One region of the Sphingopyxis sp. SCN 67-31 genome, then DNA from elsewhere that is predicted to be linked to it. Evidence: predicted binding sites of a transcription regulator. Region 1 holds the regulator's gene; each other region holds the start of a gene.
What was found. The regulator LexA, encoded in region 1, represses DNA repair genes until DNA is damaged. The targets are predictions, from matches to a motif close to GTTCCNCNCTTGTTCT.
Positions count from the first base shown of each region.

Region 2: recA (recombinase RecA) is a predicted target of LexA. The motif match lies at 3,414-3,429, and genes of this name have one in related genera.
Region 3: ABS88_RS18135 (ribonucleoside-diphosphate reductase subunit alpha) is a predicted target of LexA. The motif match lies at 3,930-3,945, and genes of this name have one in related genera.
Region 4: ABS88_RS23335 (ribonucleoside-diphosphate reductase subunit alpha) is a predicted target of LexA. The motif match lies at 2,811-2,826, and genes of this name have one in related genera.

Region 1 covers NZ_MEFH01000054.1:67,600-73,827, reverse strand. Annotated here, with positions in the region: gene gltX (glutamate--tRNA ligase) at 1-1,398, opposite strand, end outside; gene ABS88_RS08510 (ComEC/Rec2 family competence protein) at 1,518-3,626, shown strand; gene lexA (transcriptional repressor LexA) at 3,580-4,254, opposite strand; gene trpC (indole-3-glycerol phosphate synthase TrpC) at 4,354-5,139, opposite strand; gene trpD (anthranilate phosphoribosyltransferase) at 5,171-6,169, opposite strand; gene ABS88_RS08490 (anthranilate synthase component II) at 6,166-6,228, opposite strand, start outside.
Region 2 covers NZ_MEFH01000140.1:21-6,248, reverse strand. Annotated here, with positions in the region: gene ABS88_RS21620 (M13 family metallopeptidase) at 1-563, shown strand, start outside; gene ABS88_RS21615 (hybrid sensor histidine kinase/response regulator) at 635-3,034, shown strand; gene ABS88_RS21610 (response regulator) at 3,027-3,380, shown strand; gene recA (recombinase RecA) at 3,505-4,581, shown strand; gene ABS88_RS21600 (agmatinase family protein) at 4,788-5,603, shown strand; gene ABS88_RS21595 (glutathione S-transferase family protein) at 5,616-6,228, shown strand, end outside.
Region 3 covers NZ_MEFH01000089.1:5,852-12,079, forward strand. Annotated here, with positions in the region: gene ABS88_RS18125 (acyl-CoA dehydrogenase) at 1-926, shown strand, start outside; gene ABS88_RS18130 (EAL domain-containing protein) at 1,008-3,296, shown strand; gene ABS88_RS18135 (ribonucleoside-diphosphate reductase subunit alpha) at 3,986-5,929, shown strand; gene ABS88_RS18140 (hypothetical protein) at 6,032-6,228, shown strand, end outside.
Region 4 covers NZ_MEFH01000185.1:262-5,741, reverse strand. Annotated here, with positions in the region: partial or broken gene ABS88_RS23340 (EAL domain-containing protein) at 1-2,199, shown strand, start outside; gene ABS88_RS23335 (ribonucleoside-diphosphate reductase subunit alpha) at 2,868-4,823, shown strand; gene ABS88_RS23330 (SPFH domain-containing protein) at 4,836-5,225, shown strand; partial or broken gene ABS88_RS23325 (ribonucleotide-diphosphate reductase subunit beta) at 5,257-5,480, shown strand, end outside.

The DNA.
Region 1 (6,228 bases):
GACGTCGAAAATTCCCGGCGATACCGACCGTCCGGTCAGCGCGGCACGCAGCGGCTGGGCCAGCTTGCCGAGCCCGACTCCGGCCGACTCGCTCGTCTCGCGGACCGCCGCCTCGATATCTTCGGCGTTCCAGCCGGTCAGGGCGCGCAGCCTTTCGGTGGCATCGGCGAGCAGGCCTTCGGGCGCATCTCTTAGCAGCCCCGCGGCCTTCTCGTCCACTTGCAGCGGCAGCGTCTCGAACAGGAAGAGCGCGCCTTCGGCGATCTCGTCCAGCGTTTTGGCGCGCGGCTTGAGCGCATCCATCGCCCGCACCAGCACCGCGTGCTCGGCATCGTCCAGCGGTCGCCCGATGCGCCGCTCGACGCGCGGCGCGACAAGGCCGGCGAGCCGCGCGTCGTCGGCCTCGCGGATATAATGGCCGTTCAGATTCTCGAGCTTCTTGAAATCGAAGCGCGACGGCGAGCGGCCGACATGCGCGAGATTGAACCACTCGATCGCCTGTTCGCGGCTGATGATCTCCGCATCGCCGTGTCCCCAGCCGAGACGGAGCAGATAATTGTTCACCGCTTCGGGCAGGTAGCCGAGTTCGTCGCGATAGGCATCGACGCCCAGCGCGCCGTGCCGTTTCGACAGCTTGGCGCCGTCGGCGCCGTGGATCAGCGGCACATGCGCATAGACCGGCTCGCGCCAATTCTCGTGAGATTCGGCCATCGCGTGGATCAGCGCCCGCTGGCGGAAGGCGTTGTTGAGATGGTCGTCGCCGCGGATGACGTGGGTGACGCCCATGTCGTTATCGTCGACGACGACGCTCAGCATATAGGTCGGCGTGCCGTCGCTGCGCAGCAGGATGAAATCGTCGAGTTCGGCATTCTGGACGGTGACCTCGCCCTGGACGCGGTCGCGGATCGTCGCCGCGCCGTCCTGCGGCGCGCGCAGGCGGATGACGTGCGGCGCGGCGGGATCGCCGTCGTCGCGGTCGCGCCATGGGCTGCGGACGCGGAAGGGGACGCGCTTCTCCTGCGCCTCGGCGCGCATCGCGGCCAGCTCGTCCTGCGTCAGATAGCAGCGATAGGCCGCGCCCTTCGCGAGCAGTTCCTGCGCGACCTCTGCATGGCGGCCGGCGCGCGCGAACTGGAAGACGGCGTCGCCGTCCCAGTCGAGGTCGAGCCAGCGCATCCCGTCGAGGATCGCGTCGATCGCGGCCTCGGTCGACCGCGCGCGGTCGGTGTCTTCGATGCGGAGCAGGAACTTGCCGCCATGGTGCCGCGCGAACAGCCAGTTGAACAGCGCGGTGCGCGCGCCGCCGATATGGAGGAAGCCGGTCGGGGAGGGCGCGAAGCGCGTCACCACGTCGGTGCCGGTCGCTTCGGCGGGATCGGTCTTGTTTTCGGTTGCCACTCTGGCCTCTTTCACTCACCTTGCGGCCCCGGGCGGGGACCGGGGACGATGTCGGGGCAGCCCCTAGCATGGCGACAAGGAGGCTTCAAACGCCCATTGGGGAAAGCGCGGCCGCCGCGTTGCGGCGCGCCTTCGCGTGGCTGGAGGACCGGCTCGACCGCGAGCGCGAGCGGTTGGGACTGTGGCTGCCGGTCGCGCTGTCGGCGGGGATCGGCTTGTGGTTCGCGGCGCCGGCGCGCGCGCAGTGGATCGGAACGCTGTTCCTTCTCGGCGGGGGCGTCTGCGGCGGCTTGCTGATCGGCTGGCAGCGGCGGACCGGGCGCAGCCTTGCGATCGCCTGCGCCACGATGGCTGCGGGGCTGCTGCTGATCTGGGCGCGCGCCGCGTGGGTCGCGGCGCCGGTGCTCGCCTATCCGGCTACGACCGAATTTTCGGCGGTGGTCGAAAGCGTCGAACCGCTGCCGGCGCGCGGCACGGTGCGGATGATCGTGCGGCCGCACGGGCGCGCCGACCTGCCGCCGCGGGTCCGGCTGACGCTGAGCGGCGAGCGCGCGGCGGGGATCGCGCCCGGCGAGTCGATCGGCCTGCGCGCGCGGCTGATGCCGCCGCCGGCGGCCAACCTGCCCGGCGGCTACGACTTCGCCCAGCGCGCCTGGTTCGACGGCATCGGTGCGGTCGGGACGGTGCTGGGAGAGGTCGCGCGCGCGCCCGGAGCGGGCGAGCGACGCCAGCCGCTGCGCGCGCGGCTCAGCGCACATATCCACACCGCGGTGCCGGGATCGCCCGGCGGTGTCGCCGCGGCGCTCGTCACCGGCGACCGTGGCGCGATCGCCGAGACGGATGACGAGGCGATGCGCCGCAGCGGGCTTGCGCACCTGCTGTCGATCAGCGGCCTGCACGTGACCGCGGTGATCGGTTTCGTGATGCTGCTCGCGATGCGGCTGCTCGGGCTGAGCCGGCGCCTCGCGCTGGCGGGGCATGTGTTGCCGCTGGCCGCCGCCGCGGCGGCGCTGGCCGGGGCGGGCTATACCTGGCTTGCCGGAGCGGAAGTGCCGACGCTGCGTTCGTTGATCGCGGCGCTGCTCGTGCTCGCCGCCTTCCTGATGGGGCGCGAGGCGATCACGCTGCGCCTCGTCGCGGCGGGTGCGCTGCTCGTGCTGCTGTGGCGCCCCGAAGCACTCGCCGGACCCAGCTTCCAGCTCAGCTTCGCCGCGGTGACGGCGATCATCGCATTGCACGAAAGCCGCTGGATGCGCACGTTCCTGGCGCGGCGCGACGAAGGCACGGCGCTTCGTCTGCTGCGCGCCGCGGCGGGATTGCTACTGACGGGGCTGGTCGTCGAGGTCGCGCTGGCGCCGATCGCGCTGTTCCATTTCCACAAGGCGGGGCTTTACGGCGCGCTCGCCAATATCGTCGCGATCCCGCTGACGACCTTCGTCATCATGCCGATGGAGGCGCTGGCGCTGCTGTTCGACGGCGTCGGGCTCGGCGCGCCCTTCTGGTGGGTCGCCGAACAGGCGCTGCGGTTGCTGATCGCGCTCGCCCACCGGGTCGCTTCGGCGCCGGGAGCCGTCGCGACGCTGCCCAGCTTTCCGCCGGGCGGTTTCGCGCTTGCGCTGTTCGGCGGCCTGTGGCTGCTGCTGTGGCAGACGCGCTGGCGGCTCGCCGGGGTGGCGCCGCTGCTGGCGGGGGCCGCCATCCTGCTCGCGCAGCCGCGTCCCGACCTGCTGATCTCCGGCGACGGACGCCACATCGCCGCGGCCGTTCCCGGCGGCGGCTATGCGCTGCTACGCGCGCGGGCGGGGGACTATATCCGCGATTCGATGGCCGAAGCGGCAGGGATCGACGTCCCCTTCACCGCGCTCGCCGATCTCGACCATGTCGAATGCAACGCCGATTTCTGCCGCTGGCGGCAGGGGCAGGGCGCGACACGGCGCATCATCCTCGCCGCGCGTGGCCGCGACCGCATCGATGGCCGCGCCATGGCCGCCGCCTGCGCCGCGGCCGACGTGGTGATCAGCGACCGCTGGCTGCCACGCGAATGCATCGGGCGCTGGCTGACGATCGACCGCGACAGTCTGGAAGCGAGCGGCGGTCTTGCGCTCTATCTGGGCGAGCGACCGCATGTCGCCACCGCGCTGCGCGCCGGCGACGCGCATCCGTGGCGGCGACCGCAACAGGTCAGTGGTAACGACGAAGCAATCCCGACAGGCGGCCCTGCACGATGACGCGCTCGGCCTCGTAGCGCTGCGGTTCATAGGCGCTGTTCGCGGGATCGAGCCGGATCATCGGCCCTTCGCGGCGGAAATATTTGAGCGTCGCATCCTGTCCGTCGACGAGCGCGACGACGATATCGCCTTCGCGCGCGGTGTTCGCCTTCTGGATCAGCGCATAGTCGCCGTCGAGAATCCCCGCTTCGACCATCGAATCGCCCGACACTTCGAGCGCATAATGCTCGCCCGCGCCAAGCAGCGCGGCGGGAACCGAAAGCTGGTTGTGATCCTCGAACGCCTCAATCGGCACGCCGGCGGCGATGCGGCCGTGCAGCGGGACCTCGATGATGTCGTTGGCGGCGATCGGCTTCAACGCCGGCGCCGGCTTGCGCAGCGGCACGACGGTGTCGCGCGCCGGCGCCTTCGCCGCCTCGGGCAGCTTGAGCACTTCCAGCGCGCGGGCGCGATTGGGCAGGCGGCGCAGGAAGCCCCGCTCCTCGAGTGCGCTGATCAGCCGGTGGATGCCCGATTTCGACTTGAGCCCGAGCGCATCCTTCATCTCCTCGAACGAAGGCGAAATTCCGCTCGCGTCGAGGCGCTGCTGGATGAAGTGGAGCAGTTCGTGCTGCTTCGCGGTCAACATCTCTCGGTCTCCATGCTGTCAATGGACATATAGAGAACGATAGTGGAACAGAGCGGAACTTGTCAAGCGATGACGGAGCGGCTTGAGCCGTGGACGCCGTCAGCCCTCCAGCAACGTCCGCGTCGCTACGGTTACGTCCGCCTGCCGCATCAGGCTTTCGCCGACCAGAAAGGCATGGACGCCGCTCCTGGCGAGGCGCTGGCAGTCGGCATGGGCGGCGATGCCGCTTTCGCCGACGAGCAACGTGCCCGGTGGAACGCGCTTCGCAAGCCGTTCGGTGACGGCAAGGTCGGTCTCGAAGGTACGAAGATCGCGGTTGTTGACGCCGATCAGGCGCGATCGGAGGTGGGTGAGTGCGCGGTCGAGCTCGGCCTCGTCGTGCACTTCGACCAGCACGTCCATGCCGCGTTCGAGGGCGGCCGCCTCGATCTCGCGCATCGGCCCGTCGTCGAGGGCGGCGACGATGATCAGGATCGCGTCGGCGCCGATCGAGCGCGCTTCGGCGACCTGCCACGGGTCGATCATGAAATCCTTGCGCAGCACCGGCAGGTTGCAGGCGGTGCGCGCGGCGATCAGAAATTCCTCATGCCCCTGGAACCACGGCGCGTCGGTGAGCACCGACAGGCACGCCGCGCCGCCGGCTTCATAAGCGCGCGCATGGTCCGCCGGATTGAAATCCTTGCGGATCAGGCCCTTGGAAGGCGAAGCTTTTTTGATTTCGGCGATCAGGCCGAAGCCGCCCGCCGCGATCTTCGCCTCGAGAGCCGCCGCGAAGCCACGCACCGCGCCCGCGTCGATCGCATCAAGCTGCGTCACCGATCGGCTCTTGCGGCGCTCGGCGACCTCTTCGGCCTTGGTGGCGAGGATTTCGGTCAATTTGTTCATATGGAATGCTTTTCCGGGCGCTGGGCGTCATTCATCGGTAGGCGATCCAGCAATCGAGCAGCGCGTTGGCAAGCCCCTTGTCGATCGCCTCGGCGGCTTCCTCGACCCCGTCGACGAGGCTGTCGACCGCGCCCGCGACGACAAGCGCCTCGGCGGCGTTGTAGAGCACCGCGTCGCGATAGGCGCCGTGCTCGCCCCGCAGCAGGTCGCGCAAGGCCCTGGCATTATAGCTGGCGTCGCCGCCGCGGATCGCAGCGATCGGATGCGAGGGCAGACCGGCGTCGGCCGCGGTGCTGCGCTGCATCTGCACGCCGTCGGGCGTCACCACCGCCACCTCGTTACCGCCCGCGAGCGACAGCTCGTCGAGCCCTTCGTCGCCCGAAATGACGCGCGAATGGTCGGTGCCGAGCCGGTGCAGCGCTTCGGCATAGACCGGAACATAGGCGGGGCGCGCGATGCCGATGAGCTGGCGCGTCACGCGCGCCGGATTGGCGAGCGGCCCCATCAGGTTGAAGATGGTGCGGCGCGCCAGCGCCTGACGGATCGGCTGGATGCGCTTCATCGCCGGATGATGGTTGGCGGCAAAGAGGAAACAGATGCCGAGGTCGGCGAGCTGCGCCTCCGCCATCCGCCCGGCGCGCTCCATGTCGAGCCCGAGCGCCTCGAGCGTGTCGGCCGCGCCGGATTTCGAGGAAGCGGCGCGATTCCCGTGCTTTGCGACGGGAACCTCGCACGCCGCGACGACGATCGACACCGCGGTCGAGACGTTGAGCGTGTGGTGGCCGTCACCGCCGGTGCCGCAGACGTCGATCGCGCCCGCGGGCGCCTGGATCGGGATCAGCCGCTCGCGCATCGCCTGCGCCGCGGCGGCGATCTCGATCATCGTCTCGCCGCGATCCGAAAGCGCGGAGAGGAAGCCGGCCACCTCCTCGTCGCGGCCGCCGCCGTCGAGCATCGTTGCGAAGGCATGCGCCGCCTCGTCGGGTTCGAGGAAGCGGGCGGGGTCGGGAAAGGGGCCGAAGCGGCTCATGCCGCCTGCCGCTCGGCGACCGGCAGCCCCGCCAGCCGCATGAAATTGGCGAGCATCGC
Region 2 (6,228 bases), on a different contig from region 1:
TGCAGCCGCCCTTCTTCGATCCGAAGGCCGACCCGGCAATCAACTATGGCGGCATCGGCGCGGTGATCGGCCATGAGATCAGCCACCATTTCGACGACCAGGGTTCGAAATATGACGAAACCGGCAAGCTCGCCGACTGGTGGACGCCCGAGGATGTGAAGGCGTTCGAAGCGGCGAGCAAGGCGCTCGTTGCGCAATATGACGCCTATGAAGTGCTGCCGGGCGAGCATCTCGACGGCACCTTCACGCTGGGTGAGAATATCGGCGATCTCGCCGGCCTCAACATCGCCTATGACGCGTACAAGGCGTCGCTGGGCGGCAAGGAGGCGCCGGTGATCGACGGGCTGACCGGCGACCAGCGCTTCTTCCTCGGCTGGGCGCAGGTATGGCGGCGCAACTATCGCGAACAGAATCTGTCGCAGCGCATTTCGACCGATCCGCATTCGCCCTCGATCCAGCGGACTTGGGTCTCGCGCAATCTTGACCCTTGGTATAAGGCCTATCAGGTTAAGCCGGGCCAGAAGCTCTATCTGGATCCGAAGGATCGTGTTCGCATCTGGTGATGCGCTGACTGGGAAAGTGTGAATTGACCGCGCAGAGCCTGCCTTCCGCTGATACCGATTTCAGCAGGGGGGTGGGCGCTGCCGGTCCGCTTTCTGCAATTCAAGGACTTTCCCGGATCGACCTTGCGCTGCTCGGCGGTCTCGCGCTGGTGTCGGTCGGGCTGTTGTTCTGGGCCACCGGCGACGCGGTGCTTGCCGCCGGTTTCCTTGCCGGACTCGCGCTCGCGGCGGGCGGCATGATCCTCGCGCGGCGTCTTTTTCCGGCGGCCGCGGTGGGCGAGGCAGCGCCGACCGATTGGTCGATGCTGCGCGCCGCGGTCAATCATGACGATATCGCGATTGCGATCACCGACCGGGCCGGACGTCTCGTCTGTGCGAACGACCTGTTCGCGACATGGATGGGCGGCTTCGTCACGCCGCCGGGCCTGCCGCTCGAAGGGCGCGGCGCCGAGCTGCTCAAAAATGCGGGCCGGACCGCGTGGCGTGACGGTGAAGGCGGGGTCGACGAAATCGCGGTCGGGCCCTTGCAACTTCGCGCGCAAGTGCTGCGATCGGGGCAGGCCGAAGACTATCTGATCTGGCGCTTTTCGGCCCATGAACGGCTCGATCTGGCGGGAGAGATCGTCCGCCACCTCGACGGACCCGCGGGGCGCACGCTGGCGCAGGCGGGGGTGATGGCGGCGCTGGTCAGTGCCGAGGGCCGGTTGCGCGTTGCCAATCAGGCGTTTCTTTTGCGCGCGCTCGGCGAGGAGGATGCGCTGCATTATGCGGGGCGCGATGTCGCCGGTATGTTGCGGCTCGATGATGCCGGCGCGCTCTATTTTGCGCGTGAGGGCGATCGGGCAACGCCAGTGCGGATGCTGCAAATCCCGCTGACGCCGGCCGATACGCACGGGCCGATGCTGCTCGCCATGCTCGACGAGGAGATCGGACCCGCCGATCGCGGCACCGCGCAAAGCTATATCGAAACGCTGCTGTCGCTGCTGCCCTTCGGGCTTGCGCTCGTCGATCGCGACGGCCGCTTTCTTTACATGAACCGCGCTTTCATGCGCGCCGCGGGCGTCGCCGATGGCAAGAAGCCGCGCTACCCCGGCGATCTTGTGGTCGGCGAGGACAAGGGGCCACTCGCCGACATGATCCGCCGTCACAGCAGCGGGCAACAGGTCGGCGGCGATCTCTCGATCCGGCTGGCCGGACAAGGCGACGAGCCGGTGTCGATGCGCGTCGTCGGCGTGCGCGGGCTGGGCGAGGCGGCGGTTCTGCTCAGCCTCAAGGATTCGAGCGAGGAGTCGCGCCTCAAGCGGCAGGTGGCGCAGGCATCGAAGATGCAGGCAGTCGGCCAGCTTGCGGGCGGCGTCGCGCATGATTTCAACAATATCCTGACCGCGGTGCTCGGAAGCTGCGATCTGATGCTGATGCGGCACACGCCGGGCGACAGCGACTATGACGATATTCAGCAGATCCGCAGCAACGCCAACCGCGCGGCGAGCCTGACGCGGCAGTTGCTCGCCTTTTCGCGCCAGCAGACGTTGCGGCCGCAGATATTGCAGCTTCCCGACGTGATTTCGGAAGTATCGCATCTGCTCAAGCGATTGATCGGCGATACGGTGCAATTGTCGGTGCATCACGGTCGCGGGCTGGGTGCGGTGCGCGCCGACCCCGGGCAGCTCGAACAGGTCATCATCAACCTTGCGGTCAATGCGCGCGACGCGATGCCCGGCGGCGGGACGCTGACGATCGAAACCTATCCCGTTTCGGCCGCCGACGTGCGCCAGATGGGCAATGAATTCATGCCGCCCGCCGATTACAGCGCGCTGAAGGTCAGCGATACGGGCACCGGCATTCCGGCCGAAGTGCTGCCCAAAATCTTCGAACCCTTTTTTACGACCAAGGATGTCGGCAAGGGGACGGGACTGGGGCTGTCGACGGTCTACGGCATCATCAAGCAGTCGGCGGGCTTTATCTTTGCCGACAGCAAGCCCGGCGCGGGGACAAACTTCACCATCTACCTGCCGGTCCACCGGGCCGAAAGCGGCGTGCCGGCGACGCCGCCGCCGACCGCGAAGGCGAAGAAAAGCCAGTGGGGCACCGGCACCATCCTGCTCGTCGAGGACGAGGATATGGTGCGGGCGGTCGCCGAACGGGCGCTGACCCGCGCGGGTTACACGGTCGTCACCGCGTCGCAGGGCGAAGAGGGGCTTGAACGCTTCGCCGCGATGGACAAGATTGACCTGGTGATCAGCGACGTTGTGATGCCGACGATGGACGGGCCGACGATGGTCCGTGCCATGCGCGCCAAGCGGGCGAACCTGCCGGTGCTGTTCATGTCGGGCTATGCCGAGGAGCAATTGCGCCAGTCGATCAACATCGACGATGTCGCCTTCCTGCCCAAGCCCTTCTCGGTCGCGCAGCTTGCCGAAGCCGTGTCGATGGCGCTCGATGATGCGGCGCACAGGGTGGGCCATGGCTGAAGACCGGTTGATCCTGCTTGTCGAAGACGATGTCCTGATCGGCATGATGCTCGTCGATATGTTCGACGCGCTCGGCTATCCCGAACCGGCGCAGGCGACGACCAACGAAGAAGCGCTCGCGGCAATCGCGTCGCAGCCGGTGGCGGGCGCGCTCGTCGATATCAACCTGGGCGACGAAAAGGGCTGGCCGGTCGCCGACGCGCTGGCGGAGCGGGGGATTCCCTTTGCCTTCACCTCGGGCGGCGGCGACGTGATTCCCGCGCCGCATGCGAGCCGCAAGCTGGTGACGAAGCCGTTCCGTATCGCCGAAATCGAGGCCGTTCTGGACGGATTTTTCGCGGAATAGCGCGCGCCTTGCGGATAGCGCGCAAAAATATTTGTTCTTCACTTGTTCCGGTAGAACAAATGACGTACACAGCTCTGGCGTTGCGGTGGTTCTGCCTTCGCTCTAGAGCTGGAAAGGAACGGTCATGGCCGGACAATTATCACTCGTCGAATCGGGGAAATCAGTGAACAGCACAGACAGGCAGAAGGCGCTCGACGCCGCACTCGCGCAGATCGATCGCGCGTTCGGCAAGGGCTCGGTGATGAAGCTCGGATCGAAGGAAGCGATGCAGGTCGAGGCGGTCTCGACCGGGTCGCTCGGCCTCGACATCGCGCTCGGCGTCGGCGGTTTGCCGCGTGGCCGCGTCATCGAAATCTACGGTCCCGAAAGCTCGGGCAAGACCACCCTTGCGCTGCATTGCATCGCCGAAGCGCAGAAGACCGGCGGAACCGCGGCCTTCGTCGACGCCGAACATGCGCTCGATCCCGTCTATGCGAAGAAGCTGGGCGTCAACATTGACGAGCTGATCGTGTCGCAGCCCGATACGGGCGAACAGGCGCTTGAAATCGTCGATACGCTGGTGCGCTCGAATGCGATCGACGTGCTCGTCGTCGACTCGGTCGCCGCGCTCGTCCCGCGCGCCGAAATCGAAGGCGAGATGGGCGACAGCCATGTCGGCCTTCAGGCGCGCCTGATGTCGCAGAGCTTGCGCAAACTCACCGGCTCGATCAGCCGCTCGCGCTGCATGGTGATCTTCATCAACCAGCTGCGCATGAAGATCGGCGTGATGTACGGCAATCCCGAGACGACGACGGGCGGCAATGCGCTCAAATTCTACGCCTCGGTCCGCCTCGATATCCGCCGCACCGGCCAGATCAAGGACCGCGACGAAATCGTCGGCAACACCACGCGTGTCAAAGTCGTCAAGAACAAGGTCGCGCCCCCGTTCAAGCAGGTCGAATTCGACATCATGTACGGGCAGGGCATTTCGAAGATCGGCGAAATCCTCGACCTCGGGGTAAAGGCCGGTCTGGTCGAAAAATCGGGCGCCTGGTTCAGCTATGATTCGATCCGCATCGGTCAGGGCCGCGAAAATGCGAAGAATTTCCTGACCGAAAATCCCGAACTGATGGAGCGGCTCGAAAAGGCGATCCGCAGCCGCACCGATGCGGTGGCCGAAGAGATGATGACCGGCCCCGACGCGGACGACGACGATATCTGATCCGGATCCGGCGAGCCGTCGCAATACGGCTCGCCGGCGAACGGCGGCGGGCCCGTGCCTCTCCGGCACGCCTCCTTGGATCTGCCCGACCCCTCTCTTGGCAGGTCGGCCCGGCCGCCGTTGACCATGCCGCCGCTGACCATGCTAGCGGGGGCATGTGCCGCATCCCGGCTTGCGTGTTCAGGGGCAAGGACTACACAGGCTCGATGCCCGCGATCCGCCTTTTCGGTTTGCCGACCGACGTCAACAGCAGTTTCGAACGCGGCGCGGCGGGTGGTCCTGCCGCGATCCGTGCCGCGCTGCGCAGCGATCGCGGCAATATGGCAAGCGAACTCGGTCCCGAAATCGGCACGGATATCGCCTTCACCGACGATGGCGACCTGCCGCTGACCGAGCATGTCGAACACGACGATGCCGCGATCCGGCGCCATGTCGCGATGCTGCACGAGGATGGCGAAATTCCCATCGCGCTTGGCGGCGATCATGCGGTGACATTTCCGCTCGTCGAAGCCGCCGCCGCTTGTTTCGGTCCGCTCAACATCCTGCACATCGACGCGCATCCCGACTTGTACGACGACTTCGGCGGCAATCCGCGCAGCCATGCGTCGCCCTTTGCCCGGATATGCGAAGCGGGCCATGCCGCGCGGTTGGTCCAAGTCGGTATCCGCACGTTGAATCGCCATTGCGCCACGCAAGCCGATCGCTTCGGCGTCGAGATCGTCCCGATGGCGGGCTTCGTTCCCGAAGCGGTGCCGGTGCTGAGCGGCCCGCTCTATATCTCGATCGACCTCGACGGGCTCGATCCGTCGGCGGCGCCCGGCGTCGCGCATCCCGAGCCCGGCGGGCTGACGGTGCGCGAACTGCTCGCGGTGCTGCACCGGCAGCGCGCGCCGATCGTCGGCGCGGACATCGTCGAACATCATCCGGGCCGCGATATCGGCGGCGTGACCGCGATTGTCGGCGCCAAGCTGGTGCGCGAGCTGGCGGCGTTGATCGATCGTAACGGATATTGGCGCGGATAAGAGGAGAATGCGATGAGCTTGATCGTCCACCATCTGAACAACAGCCGGTCGCAGCGCATATTGTGGCTGCTCGAGGAAATCGGCGCTCCATACGAAATCCGCCACTATCAGCGCGACGCCGTGACCAATCTCGCGCCGCCCGAGCTGAAAGCCGTCCATCCGCTCGGCAAATCGCCGCTGCTCGAGGACGATGGACGGGTGATCCAGGAATCGGGCGCGATCGTCGAGTATCTGTGCGAGCGCCATGGCGGTGACGCCCTGGTCCCGCCGCGCGGCACCGACGATCATGTCCGGCACCTCGAGCTGCTGCACTTTGCCGAAGGTTCGGCGATGACTCCTGTTCTCCTCAATCTCTATGTCGCCCGCCTCGGCGATGCTGCGGCGCCGCTGCGACCGCGGATCGAGGAACAGCTCGGCGCGCATTTCGCCTATCTCGAAAGCGAGATCGGCGACGCCGGGCATTTCATCGGCGATCGCCTGTCGGCTGCCGACATCATGCTGAGCTTCCCGGCCGAGGTTGCGGCGATGAACGGTGCCGATCGCTATCCGCGCCTCGCCGCCTTCGTCGCGGCGTGCCACGCGCGCCCCGCTTGGCAGCGCGCGCGCGAACGCGGGGGCGATTATT
Region 3 (6,228 bases), on a different contig from region 1:
GCGAGGAGGAGGATTGCCTCGGCGAGATCGTCGGCGAAGAGATGGGCGGCATGCGCGCGATGTTCGTGATGATGAACAACGCCCGCCTGATGGTCGGCTGTCAGGGCGTCCAGATCGCCGAACGCGCGCTGCAGCAGGCACAACGCTATGCCGCCGAGCGCGTCCAGTCGGCACTCGCGGGTTCGCCCGACCGCACGCCGGTGACGATCGAGCATCATCCCGACGTCAAGCGCATGCTGTGGCGGATGCGCGCGCAGACCGAGGCCGCGCGCGCGCTCATCTATTATGCGTCGGCGCAGACCGATTTCGGCAAGCTGGGCGACGCTGCCGCGGCGCTGCGCGCCGACGTCCTGATCCCGCTGGCGAAGGCGCATGCGACCGACATCGGCTGCGAGGTCGCGAGCCTCGGCGTGCAGGTCCACGGCGGCATGGGTTTCATCGAGGAGACCGGCGCCGCGCAGCATTACCGCGACGCGCGCATCGCGCCGATCTATGAAGGCACCAACGGCATTCAGGCCGCCGACCTCGTCGGACGCAAGCTCGGCCTTGCCGGCGGCGAGGGCGTGCGCTCGCTGATCGCCGACATCGCGCACGGCGGCGCCGATTTCCCCGAACTGGCGCAGCTTGCCGAGGCGTGCGGCGCGGTCACCGACTGGCTCGAACAGGCGAGCATGCCCGACCGGCTTGCGGGCAGCTATCCCTATCTGACCATGCTCGCGACGGCGACCTGCGGCTGGCTGATGGCGATCGAGCATCGGGCGGCGAAAGCGGCGCTCGAAGCGGACGACGGCGATGCCGCCTTTCTGGGATCCAAGATCGCCTCGACGCGTTTCTATCTTCAGCAGATCGTGCCCGCCGCGACGGGTCTGGCCGCCGCCGTGCTCGCAGGCGACGCCGTGCTTCCCACGCTACCGCGGATCGGCTGATTTCCGCCGGGGTCGGGCGCATGATTAACGCGATGATAACCATCGCGTCCTAAGCACGGCGGGCAATCGCTGGAGACGTGCGTGCCCAATCCGGTCAGAAGCCTGATCATCAGTTGGCAGTCCATCGGCCTGTCGCTGCTGTTGAGCGTGCTCGTCGGCCTGTCGGCGGCCGCGGTGCCGCTCGACCGGCTGGTCGAAGCGGCCATCGGCCGGTTCGCCTGGCGACCGGTGTCGGGCGATATAGTGGTCGTCGCAATCGACGAGCGAACGCTCGACAATTCGCCCAAATCCAGCTTTTCGCTGACACAGCACGCACAGGTCGTCGACGCGGTCAATGCCGCCGGCGCGCGGCGGCTGTTCATCGATTTCTACTACAACCGACGCGAGGCGGACAGCGACTTTCCCCGACTGACCGGGGCCATTCGCCGCATGGGCGACCGGGTCGTCCTGGGGCTGGTTGCCGGCTCGAACAGGCCCGGCGATTTCCAGCCGACGTTCCTGCCCAGTCCCGCGTTCGGCTCTGCCGCCGGTCAGGCCAGCATAGGGCTGGAATATGATTTCTGGCAGGTCTGGCGTCTCGCGACGGCCGTCTCGATCGGCGGGAAAACCGTTCCGAGCTTTTCCGCGTTGTTGGCGCAGCGGTCGCTTCCGATCGGCAGTTTCGCGCTCGACTATTCCTATCGAACCAGCTCCATTCCTGTTTATGAGGCCATCGACCTGCTCTCGGGAAAGGTCGGCGGGCGCGAGTTGGCGGGCAAGGATGTCGTCTTCGCACCCACCGCCCCCTCCTTTCAGGATGCGCATTTTCTGCCGGGACATAATCGCGTGCCGGGCGCCTTCATCCATGTCATCGGCGCGGAGACGCTGAAGCGCGGCAATCCGGCCGATATAGGCTGGATGCCGGCGTTCGCACTCGCCCTCCTCACGACGTTGGGCGCCGTCGCCTTCCGCCGTGGCCGATGGTTCAATGCGACGGCATTGGGCACGATCGCGGCGCTGATCGTCGTCAAGGTCTGGCTGACGACGATGCTCGTCACCTGTTCGATCGGCGCCGCACTGGTCCTGATCGGGGTGTTCGGTGCCAATGTTTCGCGCCGCCGCCGCCGCGAATCGGCGCTCCACGAAAATCCCGTATCGGGGCTACCCAATTTCGAGGCGCTACGGTCGCAGGCGCCGTTCGGAAGCCACACCGTGGTTGCGGCAAAGCTGGTCAATTTCGGCGATCTCGTCGCCTTTCTGCCCGGCGAAGGCAGCCAGCAACTCGTCGAGCAGGTCGCACGCCGCCTGCAGCTCGCGTCGCAGTCGACGGCGCTGCACCACGACCCCGACGGCAACTTTGCCTGGCTCGTCCCATTTTATCAGCACAGCCAGATCGAGGCGCAACTCGCGGGCCTCGCCGCGCTGTTCAACGCCCCGCTGACGATCGGCGGCGCGCGCATCGACGTCGCGATCGCCTTCGGCGTCAACGACGAGTTCGAGGGATCGAATGCGCAGCGGCTGGCCGCGGCGCTGGTCGCCGCCGATCACGCGGTCCGCACCCGCGCGCTGTGGACCAAACATATGCCGCGCCAGCAGGAGGACGCCGGCTGGCAATTGAGTTTCCATTCGCAGCTCGAGGACGCGCTGACCGGCGGCGACATCTGGGTCGCCTTTCAGCCGCAATATGGCATCGCGACCGGCCAGCTGGTCGGCGTGGAGGCGCTGGTGCGCTGGACGCATCCGACGCGCGGCCCCATCCCGCCCGACGAGTTCATCGTCCAGGCCGAAAAGAGCCAGGACATCTATCGCCTGACGCTGTTCGTCATGGACCAGGCGATCCGGTCGGCGGCCCAGCTGCATGCTCGCGGCCTCCACGCCAACATGTCGGTGAACCTGTCTGCGGCGTTGCTCGACCATGACGACCTCGTCGGCACGATCCGCGTGATGCTCACAGCGCATCATCTGCCGCCCGAACTGCTGACGATCGAGATTACCGAAACCGCGCAGATCGAGAACAGCCGGCAGGCGCGCCAGACGCTGGCGCAGCTTCGTCGTGCCGGCATCCGCCTGTCGATCGACGATTATGGCACCGGCCAGTCCAACCTCGAATATCTGACCGAGATCGAAGCCGACGAGATCAAGATCGACAAGCGATTCGTGATGACGATGCGCGATTCGCAGCGCAACTTCGAAATCGTCAAATCGACCATCGATCTGGCGCATCGCCTGGGCGCCGTCGCGGTTGCCGAAGGGATCGAGGACGCCCCGACGATGGCGTTGCTCCATCAACTCGGATGCGATGTCGGACAAGGCTATCATCTTGGAAAACCGCAGTTGTTTTCCGATCTGGTCGCGTCGATCTTTCCCAACTCCCACAGCCGCATCGCATAGCTGCCAATCTGGCGGCAATCCCATTGGTTAAGACTCGATTTACCTTAAAAATTAAGGTATACGCGCGGTTAACTGTTCTCTTCGTGGGGCAGTGCCGACAGGAGATTGATCATGGGTTGGTTTTGGGGTTGGCTTGGTGGCTCCGGTAGCGCCATCGGCGGCGCGTCCGCCTAAGCCTTGAAAAACTGCAGGAAGGGCCTCGGCATCGCCGGGGCCTTTTCTTTTTGGGCGAATGGCGATTCGGGATGGAGCCATTTCCGTCCGCGCCCGGGCCCCACTGCCCCCATCCCGCTCCCTGCCATGACACGGCCGTTGACGGCCACGCACCTGAAAGCGTCGAACGCCGCGGAATAGCGTGACCGGCGCGCGTCGCGGAGCGTGCGCGAGCGATGAACCGAATCAAATCAGCGACGAATCGAGTCGGTAATCGGGCATTTACTCTCTTGCATCCCTGCGCCGAAGTGGCACTATAGGTGGTGGGTGATCCGTCGGGGGGCCCCAAGAAATTGTATCTGGCTGCAAATGGCGGATTTCCGTCGCTCTTCGTGCAGAGGGGCGGGAAAAGGACGTGGTGCGCCAAATATGTCCCACCCGACGCGCCGAAAGATGCTAGGCTGGGGCTTCGCCCCGAGTCGAACAAGACAAGAACGAAGGCGCCGTCGCGCGCCATGCAAACGGGGTGAAGCAGGATGGATTTTCGCGAGACCGAACGGGTGGAGATGAACGACGTGGCGACGGTGGAACTGACGAGAAACGATGCGCCCGGTGCGGCCGAATCGAAGACTGATTCGCCGGTCGTCGGGCAGGGCGATTCGGGCGAGCCGAAAGTGCACGCGCGCCGATTCGAGGTCACGACCGATTCCAGCCGCGACGCGCTGCTCACCGATTTCGGCAAGGAGACGCTGCAGGACCGCTATCTGCTGCCCGGCGAATCCTATCAGGACCTGTTCGCGCGAGTCGCGTGCGCCTATGCCGACGATGCCGACCACGCCCAGCGCCTCTACGACTATATCTCGCGCCTCTGGTTCATGCCTGCGACCCCGGTGCTCTCGAACGGCGGCACCGGCCGCGGCCTGCCCATCTCCTGCTATCTGAACTCGGTCGACGACAGCCTCGAGGGGATCGTCGGCACCTGGAACGAGAATGTCTGGCTGGCCAGCCGCGGCGGCGGCATCGGCACCTATTGGGGCAATGTCCGCGGCATCGGCGAACCCGTCGGCCTCAACGGCAAGACCAGCGGCATCATTCCCTTCGTGCGCGTGATGGACTCGCTGACCCTCGCGATCAGCCAGGGCAGCCTGCGCCGCGGTTCGGCCGCCTGCTACCTCGACATCTCGCATCCCGAGATCGAGGAGTTCCTCGAGGTGCGCAAGCCGTCGGGCGACTTCAACCGCAAGGCGCTCAACCTCCACCACGGCGTCCTCCTGACCGACGAGTTCATGGAAGCGGTGCGCGACGGCGCCGAGTTCAACCTGCGCAGCCCCAAGGACCAGAGCGTCCGCGGCACCGTCGACGCGCGCGGGCTGTTCCAGAAGCTGGTCGAGACGCGGCTCGCGACCGGCGAGCCCTACATCATCTTCATCGACCAGGTGAACCGCATGATGCCCAAGCATCACCGCGACCTGGGGCTGAAGGTCTCGACCTCGAACCTCTGCTCGGAAATCACGCTGCCGACGGGCCGCGACCATCTGGGCAACGACCGCACCGCGGTCTGCTGCCTCTCGTCGCTCAACCTCGAAACCTGGGACGAGTGGAGCGGCGACAAGCCGTTCATCGAGGACGTGATGCGCTTCCTCGACAATGTCCTCAGCGACTATATCGACCGCGCGCCCGACGAAATGGCGCGCGCCAAATACAGCGCGAGCCGCGAACGCTCGGTCGGGCTCGGCGTCATGGGCTTCCACAGCTTCCTCCAGGCGCGCGGCCTGCCCTTCGAGGGCGCGATGGCGAAATCGTGGAACCTGCGCATCTTCAAGCATATCCGCGCGCAGGTCGACCAGGCGTCGATGCTGCTCGCCAAGGAGCGCGGCCCCTGCCCCGACGCCGCGGACCAGGGCGTGATGGAGCGTTTCAGCTGCAAGATGGCGATCGCGCCGACCGCGTCGATCAGCATCATCTGCGGCGGCACCAGCGCGTGCATCGAGCCGATCCCGGCGAACATCTACACCCACAAGACGCTGTCGGGCAGCTTCGTGGTCAAGAACCCGCACCTCGAATCGCTGCTCGTCGACAAGGCGAAGAACAGCGACGCGGTGTGGAATTCGATCCTCGAAAAGGGCGGCAGCGTCCAGCACCTCGACTTCCTGACGCAGGACGAGAAGGACGCGTTCAAGACGAGCTTCGAGATCGACCAGCGCTGGCTGCTCGAACTCGCCGCCGACCGCACGCCCTATATCGACCAGGCGGCGTCGCTGAACCTGTTCATCCCGGCGGACGTCGAGAAGTGGGACCTGCTGATGCTCCACTATCGCGCGTGGGAACTCGGCATCAAGTCGCTCTATTATCTGCGGTCCAAGTCAGTGCAGCGCGCGGGCTTCGCGGGTGGTGTCGAGGCCGATAACACGGCCGAAGCGCCCAAATACGAACTCACGGCCGAAAGCACCGATTACGACGAATGCCTGGCGTGCCAGTGATGCGCGCACGCGCATCCCTGTCCCGCGGCGAGCGCCGCCACGCATCCTCCGCAGCCCTCGCGCGTTATTCCGACGCGAGGCGGGCTGAAGCGGAGCATGGCGATGAGCGACATCATCCACTACCCGATCCTGACGGCGCTGTTCACGCTGGTCAGCTTCGTCGCGATGATCTGGCTCATCATCAACGCGCGCGGCGTGGCGCGCCTGTTCGCCAAGCGGACCAACGATCTGGAGCCCGGCCCGGCGCCGCGCGGCGTGACGGCATCGGCGCGCGCGGTGTGGATCGCGATCATCCTGTT
Region 4 (5,480 bases), on a different contig from region 1:
GAACCGATCGATCGCATTATCGAAAGCGCGGTAGGCCGCGTTGCCTGGCGCCCGGTGTCGGGGGACATCGTCATCGTCGCGCTTGACGACAAGACGCTTGAGCGCATGGGAAAGAACGATTTTTCGATGGCCCAACATGCGCGGGTCGTCGATGGGGTCAATCGTGCCGGTGCGAAGCGGCTTTTCGTCGATTTCCTTTTCGATCGCCGCGGCGCGGATCGCGATTTTCCGACAATGACCGCCGCGATCCGCCGAATGGGCTCGCGAGCGGTACTCGCGGTCGAAGCCAAGTCGGCCGATCTCGGCGACTCACAGCTCACCCGCTTTCCAAGCCCCGCGTTCGGGACGGCGGCGCAACTCGCCTGCATCGGCTGGGAATATGAATTCTGGCAAGTCTGGCGCTTGCCGACGGCGCTGAACGTCAACGGTCGTGACATTCCGACCTTTTCCTCGCTGCTCGCGAATGTTCGCAATCCCGGGGTCGGCACCTATGCCCTCGATCTGTCGTACAACACCGACACAATCAGGACATATAGCGCAATCGACGTCATTTCCGGACAAGTCGGCGCCCGCGAGCTCGCGGGCAAGGACGTCATCTTCGCCGCAACCGCAACCGCGTATCAGGATACCCACTATCTCCCCGGCCACGACAAGATACCCGGCGCCTTTATCCATCTGATCGGCGGCGAGACGCTGAAGCGCGGCCAGCCGATTGATATCGGCTGGATACCCGCGCTCGCGCTGACCGCCGCCGCGTTGATCGGTGCGCTTGCGTTCCGGCGAACCCGCCATTTCAACTGGATCGCCGTTGCCACCGGACTCGGCCTGATCGTCGTCAAAGTCGCGCTCATGCCGATGCTCGTTACCGTGTCGATCGGCTCCAGCCTGTTCCTGATTGCCACGATCAGCACCAACGTCGCCCGCGCCAGCCGCCGCAAATCGGCGCAGCATGAAAATCCCGTTTCGGGCTTGCCCAATTTCGAGGCGCTGCGGACACAGGCATCCTATGGCAGTGCGACCGTCATTGCGGCCAAAGTCGTCAATTTCGAAGACCTTGCGGCCTTCATCCCGGGCGAAGGGCTGAGCAAGCTCGTCGAGCAGGTCACCCGCCGGCTTCAGCTCGCGTCGCAGGACACCACCCTCTATCACGATCTCGACGGCACCTTCGCATGGCTTGTCCCCTATTATCAGCACAGCCAGATCGAAACGCAGCTCATGGGACTCGCGGCGCTGTTCAACGCGCCGCTGACCATCGACGAGTTGAAGGTCGACGTGTCGATGGCGTTCGGGGTCAATGACGAGTTCGAAGGCTCGAACGCGCAGCGGCTCGCCGCCGCGCTGGTCGCCGCCGAAAAATCGATCCGCAGCCGCGTGCTGTGGACCAAATATACGCCGCAGCAAAAGGACGATGCCGGCTGGCAGCTCAGCTTCCACTCGCAGCTCGAGGATGCACTCAACGCGGGCGACATCTGGGTCGCCTTCCAGCCGCAATACCGGATCGCGACGCGGCAGCTCGTCGGCGTCGAGGCGCTCGTGCGCTGGACGCATCCGACGCGCGGGCCGATCTCGCCCGACGAATTCATCGTTCAGGCCGAAAAGAGCCAGGACATCTATCGCCTGACCCTGTTCGTCATGGACCAGGCGATCCGTTCGGCGGCGCAGTTGCAGAAACTCGGCACTGAAATTCACATGTCGGTTAATCTCTCGGCGACCCTGCTCGATCACAAGGATCTCGTCTCGACGATCCGCGTCATGCTCAGCGCGCATCATCTGCCGCCCGAACGGCTGACCATCGAAATCACCGAAACCGCACAGATCGAAAACAGCCTCCAGGCCCGCCAGACGCTGGCGCAAATCCGCCGCGCCGGCATGCGCCTGTCGATCGACGACTATGGCACGGGGCAGTCAAACCTCGAATATCTGACCGAAATCGAGGCTGACGAAATCAAGATCGACAAGCGATTCGTGATGACCATGCGCGATTCGCAGCGCAACCTCGAAGTGGTTAAATCGACCATCGATCTCGCCCACCGTCTGGGCGCAACCGCAGTCGCCGAAGGCATCGAAGATGCGCAGACGATGGCGCTCCTCGACCAGCTTGGCTGCGATATCGGCCAGGGCTATCTGCTTGGTAAACCACAGCTAATTGGCGACCTTCTCGCCAGCCTCTCCCCCCCCTCCGACAGCCGCCGCGCCTAAGCTGCCAGATTGGCAGGGAATTTATAGTTAAGACTCGATTTACCATGTCGATTAAGGTATATGCTCCGTTAACTGTTCTTCGTGGGCAGTACCGACAGGAGATCTGACATGGGTTGGTTTTGGCGTTTCCTGGGCGGCGGCGGCACCGGCAACGGTGGTGCGCAGGCCTGACCCGCACTAGGAATTTAAAGATTGGGCCTCGGCATCGCCGGGGCCTTTTCTTTTGGGGCGAAGCTCTCCTTCCGAAGCACCGCGATATCTTGTGCCGCCGCTCCGATTTTTTGCGACAGCGATGCTCTTTCGCCACATATGGCCGAACCCCGCGGAAACGCTGGCGATCACCCCCTGAGGCGTGCTTTTCCATCGACGAGTTGAATCAAATCAGCGACGAACCGAGTCCCTAATCTGTCATTTACTCTCTTGCATCGTCGCGCCGACGTGGCACTATAGATGGTGGGTAGACCACGGGGGCACCCCAAGAATTAGTATGCGGCCGAAAGTGGCGGATTTCCGCGCTCCATCCCATATGGGGGCGGGAAGCAGCTTTTTGCGTCCGAAAATAAGTGCCACCCGGCGGTCGAATGGTGCTAGGCTGGGGCTTCGCCCTGAGTCGAACAAGACGGGAACAGACTGCGCCGCTGCGCGGTCGGAAAACGGGGCATTGAAACATGGATTTTCGCGAGACCGAACGGGTGGAGACAGGCGACGTGGCGACGGCAGAACTGACGAAGAATGACGCTCCGGCAGCGCCCGAATCGGGCGCCGAATCAAAGGCTGCGGTACCCGCCGCAAAGCTCAACGATTCGTCGGAGCCCAAGGTGCATGCGCGCCGGTTCGAGGTCGTTACCGATTCGTCGCGCGATTCGTTGCTGACCGATTTCGGCAAGGAAACCTTGCAGGACCGTTATCTGCTCCCCGGCGAATCCTATCAGGATCTCTTCGCCCGCGTCGCCTCGGCCTATGCCGACGATGCCGAGCATGCGCAGCGCCTCTACGACTATATCTCGAAGCTGTGGTTCATGCCCGCGACCCCCGTTCTCTCGAACGGCGGCACCGGCCGCGGCCTGCCGATCAGCTGCTACCTCAATTCGGTCGACGACAGCCTCGAAGGGATCGTCGGCACCTGGAACGAGAATGTCTGGCTCGCTTCGCGCGGCGGCGGCATCGGCACCTATTGGGGCGCGGTGCGCGGCATCGGCGAACCCGTGGGCCTCAACGGCAAGACCAGCGGCATCATCCCCTTCGTCCGCGTGATGGACTCGCTCACCCTCGCCATCTCGCAGGGCAGCCTCCGCCGCGGCTCGGCCGCCTGCTATCTCGACATCTCGCACCCCGAGATCGAGGAGTTCCTCGAGGTCCGCAAGCCGTCGGGCGACTTCAACCGCAAGGCGCTGAACCTCCACCACGGCGTCCTCATTACCGACGAATTCATGGAAGCGGTGCGCGACGGCAAGGAATTCAACCTCCGCTCGCCCAAGGACCAGAGCGTCCGCGGCACCGTCGACGCGCGCTCGCTGTTCCAGAAGCTCGTCGAGACGCGCCTCGCGACCGGCGAGCCCTACATCATCTTCATCGACCAGGTGAACCGCATGATGCCCAAGCATCATCGCGATCTCGGGCTCAAGGTGTCGACCTCGAACCTCTGCTCGGAAATCACGCTGCCGACGGGCCGCGACCATCTCGGCAACGATCGCACCGCGGTCTGCTGCCTCTCGTCCTTGAACCTCGAAACCTGGGACGAGTGGAACGGCGACAAGCGTTTCATCGAAGATGTGATGCGCATGCTCGACAATGTCCTCCAGGACTATATCGACCGCGCCCCGCCCGAAATGGCGCGCGCCAAATATAGCGCCAGCCGCGAACGCTCGGTCGGCCTCGGCGTCATGGGCTTCCACAGCTTCCTCCAGGCGCGCGGCCTGCCGTTCGAGGGCGCGATGGCGAAGTCGTCGAACCTGCGCATCTTCAAGCATATCCGCGCGCAGGTCGATCAGGCGTCGATGCTGCTCGCCAACGAGCGCGGCCCCTGCCCCGACGCCGCCGACCAGGGCGTGATGGAGCGTTTTTCGTGCAAGATGGCGATCGCGCCGACCGCGTCGATCAGCATCATCTGCGGCGGCACCAGCGCGTGTATCGAGCCGATCCCGGCGAACATCTACACGCATAAGACGCTCTCGGGCAGCTTCTCGATCCGCAACCCGCACCTCGAAGCCCTGCTCGTCGACAAGGCGAAGAACAGCGACAATATCTGGAACTCGATCCTCGAGCGCGGCGGCAGCGTCCAGCACCTCGACTTCCTGACGCAGGACGAAAAGGATGTGTTCAAGACGAGCTTCGAGATCGACCAGCGCTGGCTGCTCGAACTCGCCGCCGACCGCACGCCCTATATCGATCAGGCGGCGTCGCTGAACCTGTTCATCCCGGCGGACGTCGAGAAATGGGATCTGCTCATGCTCCACTACCGCGCGTGGGAACTCGGCATCAAATCGCTCTACTATCTCCGCTCGAAATCGGTGCAGCGCGCCGGCTTCGCGGGCGGGGTCGAGGCCGACAACACGCCCGAGGCGGCGAAGTTCGAGCTTTCGGCCGAGAGCACCGATTATGACGAGTGTCTGGCCTGCCAATAAGGATCTAACCCCATGAACAAGAATGCGGGTTGTACCCTCGCGGCGGTCGGAGCAGCGATCATTCTACTGCTCGTCTTCCTGATCGGCTATCCGCAGTATCGCGTCTATTCGCAACGCCTGGCGGGCGAGGCGGCGCTAGCCGAGGCGCAATCCTCGCGCCAAGTCGCAATACTTGAAGCTCGCGCAAAAAAGGAAAGCGCCATCTCGCTTGCCGATGCTGAGGTTATTCGTGCCAAGGGCGCTGCTCAGGCTAACGCTATCTTGCAGGACAGCCTTGGTGGCCCCGAGGGGTATTTGCGCTATCTTCAAATTCAGGCGCTCGAAGGGACCAAGGCCAGCCTGATCTATGTTCCGACCGAGGCGGGTTTGCCCGTCACCGAGTCACGTCGTCTTGACCAATAATCACAAGCCATTCTGATCCGAGGAAACGCCGATGCCATTGCTCGAAGCCCGCAAGACCTACAAGCCCTTCGAATATCCCTGGGCCTATGATTTCTGGAAGCGCCAGCAGCAGATCCACTGGATGCCCGAGGAAGTGCCGCTGGGCGAGGATTGCCGCGACTGGGCGCAGAAGATCAGCGACCATGAGCGCAATCTGCTCACCCAGATATTCCGCTTCTTCACCCAGGCCGATGTCGAGGTGCAGGATTGCTACCA